DNA from 3 places in the Nosocomiicoccus massiliensis genome. Region 1 is predicted to be linked to each of the others. Evidence: riboswitches for the same ligand, from Rfam matches in the RefSeq annotation. Region 1 holds a riboswitch; each other region holds the start of a gene.
The links. A riboswitch is a leader RNA that binds a small molecule or an ion and turns the genes downstream of it on or off. The one in region 1 is predicted to bind thiamine pyrophosphate.
Positions count from the first base shown of each region.

Region 2: it holds a riboswitch for thiamine pyrophosphate, as region 1 does, so the genes downstream of both, thiT (energy-coupled thiamine transporter ThiT) here and CJ229_RS07175 (hydroxyethylthiazole kinase) in region 1, are expected to answer to the same signal.
Region 3: it holds a riboswitch for thiamine pyrophosphate, as region 1 does, so the genes downstream of both, tenA (thiaminase II) here and CJ229_RS07175 (hydroxyethylthiazole kinase) in region 1, are expected to answer to the same signal.

Region 1 covers NZ_CP136964.1:1,366,922-1,369,129, reverse strand. Annotated here, with positions in the region: gene thiE (thiamine phosphate synthase) at 1-83, opposite strand, end outside; gene CJ229_RS07175 (hydroxyethylthiazole kinase) at 80-886, opposite strand; TPP riboswitch at 930-1,024, opposite strand; gene CJ229_RS07170 (FAD/NAD(P)-binding protein) at 1,059-2,208, opposite strand, start outside.
Region 2 covers NZ_CP136964.1:1,601,517-1,603,724, reverse strand. Annotated here, with positions in the region: gene CJ229_RS08410 (IS256 family transposase) at 1-530, shown strand, start outside; gene thiT (energy-coupled thiamine transporter ThiT) at 799-1,347, opposite strand; TPP riboswitch at 1,377-1,464, opposite strand; gene CJ229_RS08400 (metal-sulfur cluster assembly factor) at 1,555-1,863, opposite strand; gene CJ229_RS08395 (Cof-type HAD-IIB family hydrolase) at 1,966-2,208, shown strand, end outside.
Region 3 covers NZ_CP136964.1:438,043-440,250, forward strand. Annotated here, with positions in the region: gene trpB (tryptophan synthase subunit beta) at 1-460, opposite strand, end outside; TPP riboswitch at 962-1,057, shown strand; gene tenA (thiaminase II) at 1,131-1,802, shown strand; gene thiW (energy coupling factor transporter S component ThiW) at 1,803-2,208, shown strand, end outside.

The DNA.
Region 1 (2,208 bases):
GCTTCTTCAATGATCGATAAAAACTCATCATCGCTATAATCATAGCGTCCTGTCACTAAATATAAACTTAAATCGAATGTCATACGTATTCTCCTTTAACTTCTTTCGTCCAATCTGTATCTTTTAATAGAGATAACTCGTTTAATAAATGAAATCTAAATTCGTTAAGACCACGACTTTTCTCTGCTGCGACTTCACCGCAAATGTTAAAATAACTGACTCCGTTAATACATGCGTCTACAGGATGAAGACCACTACCTAAATTCGCAGCTATAAGCGCACCGACCGTGTCTCCAGTTCCAGTAAATTGACCGTTATATTCGACGCCATTCGATAGTTTTACTACATGATCTTTACTGACGATAATATCGACTGGACCTGTCGCTAAGAAGACTGTGTTTTCATGCTCTAGTGTTTTATCTTTTAACGCGTCGATTAATTCCTCTAAACGGTCCGCTTTCGTATCCTCTTCACCAGCATCTACCCCTCGGCCATGGCTCTTCAGTTTACAAAAAGCACGCATTTCAGACATATTGCCTTTTACTACTGCCGGCTTAAGATCAACAAGTGCGTCACCAATACTATTTCTAAACTGACTGACGCCGTATCCGACTAAATCAACAACGACTCGCTTTTTATGAGAATTCGCACGCTTCGCTGCATGTACTAAATGTGTCGCTTCATTGTGTGGTAGGCGCGCTAAGTTAATAAACAATGCGTCTACGGCTTGAATTACTTCATCTTGTTCTTCGATATGAGCGGCCATAATCGGTTTTGCACCGACATAGAGTAAACTGTTTGCGATCATTTCTATAGAAATCTGATTCGTAATACAGTTCACGAGCGGGCTCGATTGAAGCGGAAACCCCGGTTTAAAATCAAACAAAAAAAGCACTCCTTAATTATTTTCATAATTTCGGAGTGCTCAAAGAAGCCCTAAACATTTGTTACCTACGCCAGCATTATCTGTACAGGTTCAATGGGTATAATCTCAGCCACAAAAGTAGCACCCCGAAATGTCTATATTATTTTCTTTAGTATAACACATCAGTCGTCATTCATTGGATAATTTTGTCAATCGAATGCGGTATTTTCTTTAATATTAAGTTCACACCAGAGTTATTGATGTGCGTTGTAGATACTAAGTTCCCGTATAATTTCATAGTATCTAACACACCAGCTTTAGAGATTACCGAAAACTCGGGGTATGTAATCTTTATACCGCCAAGCTCGTCGACTTGTAGAATCCCCTTTTCAATAAGCGTCTTCACTAAAGGTGAAGCGTTGTTTTCATCGGCTAAATTTTCGCCACTTAAGTTTGGACCGACCGCACTCACCATAACGTCTGCTGAATAACTACCATCTTCAGAGTTGATAACAAACTCGTCATCATAACTAATATCTTTTACTCCCGATACGTAAGTTAATTGTCCTGCTTCAATTAGTTCTACGATTTTTTCAGCTGTCATTTTCGGAAATGGTCCCGTTAATTGGCCGTGCGTCCCTTTTATATGCTTAATGTAGTACTTTTTATCCTCTATGGACAAATGATTCCACACTTCTCGAAGTACTTCTGACATTGCTTCAGCGATTTGTTGAACTACACCGAGCGTATCTAAATGTTCGAGTTGATATGTGAGAGAATCGAGGACCGGCATGTCATTGAGCTCTGTTAAAAGATGAAAATCTATACCTTGCTTCTTCGTTTCTTCTTTAAATATATCGACGATTGTTTGAATCGTGATGTCTCTATTTTGTTTTAGCGCTTCTACGTCGATATCGACTTCCGCTTCATTTCCTCTAATGAAGGGCACTGTGCCACTTCGTGACGTCACTAAAATATCGTTTTTATAGTTATTGTGATGTAAATACATAATAATATCGAGTGACGTTAAGTTTGTCCCAATCACTCCGACAGATTTCGCGTTTAATAACACCTCACTATTGCGTTCTATCGGAAACGGTGTTGCGATATATTTGTCAATTTCTTTTAAATTATAAATATCCGTTTGAGGCAACTGACCGATACATAAGTGTACGATATCGACTTCGTATTTTTCATCTGCATGTATGATATACGTCTTTTCTATTACATCGATATCATCGACGACTGTCGGTACGAACGTCACTCGGCTATCTTTTACATACTCTGAAAACACGTCTTTAGAATACTCACCAAATTCTGGTCGCGTAATAAATTCGTGCTTT
Region 2 (2,208 bases), 230 kb from region 1:
TAAAAAATCGTGGATTAACACAACCAGAACTCATTACTTCAGATTCACATCAAGGTTTAAAGCAGGCGATTCAAGAAGAGTTTCCGGGCACACCTTGGCAAAGATGCACAGTCCATTTCTTAAGAAACATTACGAATGTAATGCCTAAAAAAGGTTCAACTGTTGCGCGTCAATTATTGAGAGAGATTTTTCATACGACAACACCCCAACATGCACGAGAAGCAAAAGAGAAGTTTTTAGACTTTGTATCAGAGGATCCAAGATTTAATCACGCGGTAGAAATTTTAGAAAGTGGATTTGACGATGCGATTCAATGTTTAATGTGTCCAGCGGCTAGACAAAAGTTTTTAAAAAGTACAAACGCACTCGAACGACTAAATAGTGAGTTAAGACGTCGTGAGCGCGTTGTTAGAGTATTTCCAAATATCGAGTCTGCATTTCGTTTAATTGGCGCACTTCTTCTTGATGCGAATGAAGCCTATAAAGAAACAAATAGAAAAGTGAGCGCGTTCGTGGAAGCTAAAGAATAACAGAGAGATTTTTTATTTTACACAATATTTAAGACTTGACCCGCAATTCGTTTTTCTGTTAACGAGAACTCTATTTCGTTCATGCATTTTACCTATTCGTTAACAAGATGAAGCACGCGTTCACGCAAAATGACTTTATGTAAACATCTTAATCATTTCATGAACAAAAAGAATCTAAACGTCAACGAAAAATAAAAGTCGTTCATGTAAATCTAATTTACGTTAAAATAAAAAACCAGCCGAACTTTTTAAGTTCGACTGGTATTTTTTATCTTTCTTCTGGTACAAATAATCGCTTTGCGACTGAGTATAAAATAATAACAATTGCTATACATACTGTCGTATTAATTAAGAACGTTGTACCATTAGCAATTAAGCTATATAACCAAGCTGGTTGGCCTTCTGGTGCGTAAATCCCCCAGAAAATCCACCCTGCAAAAAAGTGCATCGTGTAACGTAACAGAATCGCTAAAAATGAAAATGCAACAATTGATACTAAGTTTCTATACTTAGATGCCACTCCAGCAACTCCGAGAATACCGAATGCGAGTGGATATTCTAAAATAAATTGTACCGGATGTATGTAGTTCCCTGCCGCATCTCCTGTTACAATTTGTAAAATCGCCCAGATTAAACCTCCGAGCACCCCTGCGCCGACTCCACGTCTAATCGCAAGAATTAAAATTGGTACCATTGAAAAACTAAAGCTGTACGGCCCAATTTTGAATGCAGAATCGATCCAGTCGATTCCCATACTTAATGCAGCTAATATCGCAATTTCCATCATTACGACGAGCTTGTCATTAGATCTTGTCATAAATACACTTCCTAAAAGTTTACTTATGAATCAATCGCGTATCATATTCCTTCGCGAGAATTACCTCAACAGGTTCAAGGGTATAATCTCAGCAATTATGCACCCCTTATGATTCATAGCAATTAATAGTATATTGTAAACACACTTTCCTATCAACTCTCTTTTAGAAATTAAAAAGCGCTCAACATAATGTTGAGCGCTTAAATATTATGATACACCTAAAGCGATCTTCGCATAACGTGACATATTATCTTTTGTCCAAGGTGGATTCCAAACAATTTGAACGTTCACGTTTTTAACTTCCGGTAATTCTAATAATGATTCTTCAACCATTTGTACAATCTCTGGACCCATCGGGCACCCCATTGACGTAAGTGTCATTTCAACACCCGCATTACCATCTTCATCTAAAAACACACCGTAAACTAAACCTAAGTTTACAATATCTATACCGAGCTCTGGGTCAATAACGTTTTCTAACGCACCGAGCATGCTTTCTTCCATTGCTTTATCCATATTCTGTCACCTCGCATATATTATCGTATATTCAATATAACAAATATTAAACAACTAGTGAATAATAATGCTATTATTAAAGTAGTCGAAAGGATGATTTTCATGAAACCGTATCTTATATGTTTAGATTTAGACGGCACGTTACTCACTGATGAAAATACAATTGGAGACTATACAAATCGTGTCGTTCAAGAATTAAAAAGACAAGGACACTACGTCATGATTACTACGGGGCGACCGTATCGTGCGTCAGTTCCTTACTATAAAGAGTTACGATTAAACACACCAATCGTTAACTTTAACGGTGCATTCGTGCACCACCCATTAGATTTTGAATTTAAAACA
Region 3 (2,208 bases), 750 kb from region 1:
TAAAGACGTTTAATCGTTGTCTACGCATATCTTCAGCACCCATAAAGATTACGATTTCCATATCGAACATCGCTGCGACAGTTGCACTTGCAACTCCGTGTTGTCCAGCACCTGTTTCAGCAACGAGTCGTTTTTTACCCATTCGTTGTGCAATTAACGCTTGCCCAATCGCATTGTTAATTTTATGAGCACCTGTATGGTTTAAGTCTTCACGCTTTAAATAAATTTTAGCGCCGCCAAGTGTTCTCGTTAAATTTTCAGCGTATGTCAGTGGTGTTTCACGACTTGAGTATTCTTTTAAATAATAATTAAATTCCTCTTGGAATGATTCATCATGTTTTAATTCGTTGTACACTTCTTTTAATTCTGTCATAGCCGCTTTTAATTCTTCAGGTACAAATGCACCGCCATATTCTCCAAAAAATCCATTGTTATCTGCTTCAGTTTGAATTTTATTTATTGTGTTAATATTCATTATTATAATCTCCTTATTTTTAATATTATTTAGATTTATCACGATGACGCCATCGCTTAAATTTAAACTCACAATAATTATTTAATAACACTGTCATCACTCTCCTTATAAAAAAACGCGCAATTTGAATCCTAAAAAAGGACGCAAAATGCGCGGTGCCACCTATATTAACAGTAAAACTGTTCACTCATTCAATCAAAAAAGCACCACGTAATAATATTCGTAAGGACGATATTATTTCGCGGTGCCACCTTAATTGCTTTTCTTATCAATATTTAGTTAAACATTATTCGCCCAATTCAAAATAGCATTGTACATGTTCGCATCTACCACATGTTTTCTGACTGCTACAACAACTACTTTTACTTTTACGAATAAGTAATTATTATATTAAACGCTCTATTTTAAATTGTCAATAATTTTTCATCTTTTTATATTTATAAGACAAAATGTAAAAAGTATAGTATACTTCGGTTGTAATCAAATATTAAGCACATGGGGAGCTTCGGCTGAGAAAGATAAGACCTGACCCACAACCTGATCTAGGTAATGCTAGCGTAGGTGTTGTGTATATGCATGCTTATTTTGCATGTGTTTATTTCACAAGCCTCCTCTAACGGAGCTTTTTTTGTGCAAATAAAAGGAGAATTATTTTATGAAGTTTAGTGAGAAAGCTCGCGAATTATCAAAGAAATTCTGGGATGGTAGCCACACGCATCCGTTCGTAACAGGGTTAGCTGACGGTACGTTAAGCGATGAATCATTTAGATATTATCTAATACAAGATGGCTATTACTTAATCCACTTCTCTCGCCTATTTGGTGAAATTGCAGATCGCGCAGAAGATAAAGAAATTAAAGATATTATGACGCGTAACAGAGAAGATTTAGAAGCAGGAGAAATCGCTGTTCGTGAAGATTTCTTTAAAGATCAAAATATTTCGGATGAAGAATTTGACAACACAGAAGTTGCGCCGACAGCTGATCACTACATCGCTCATATGTATAGACAAATTGTAGAGTCTGAAGACTACATTGGCGTTGCGGTTGCGGGGATGTTACCTTGCCCTTGGTTATACCAAGATATCGGTGCTGAATTAGTGAAACATAAGTCTCCAGTACCGATCTACCAAAGCTGGATCGATACGTACGTGACAGACGAGTTCAACAACTTAACAGAAAGACATATCGATCTTTGCGACAAATTATACGATAAAGCAAACGACGACCAAAAAGAAAGAATGTTAAACGCATTTTATATGAGTGTCAGATTCGAGTACTTATTCTTTGATATGTCATATAAACAAGAAGAATGGGTGCAACTTTAATTGTCGACAAAGAAACTGACAATCATTTCAATATGTATAGCATTAAACACTGTATTATCTTCAGTGATTAGAATCGAAGGTATGGCACCTATGTCAACAGTATTTAACATTATATTTGCCACATTTGGTACATTTTATGTCACTCTAATCGCACTCGTCACAGCAATTTTAAGAATGTTTATCTTTAACATTCCGCCACTTGCTATAACAGGCGCTTTATTTGGTGCGATTTTAGCCGGATTATGTTACAAATTCACAAAATCCATATTTGGAGCATGGTTCGGGGAATTCGTTGGAACAGGAATCATCGGATCGATTGTATCCGTACCTATTATGCAATTCTTTATGGACCTAGACTCAAATGCAGTTTGGTTCTTATATACGCCGAGATTCGTCGGCGCGACAA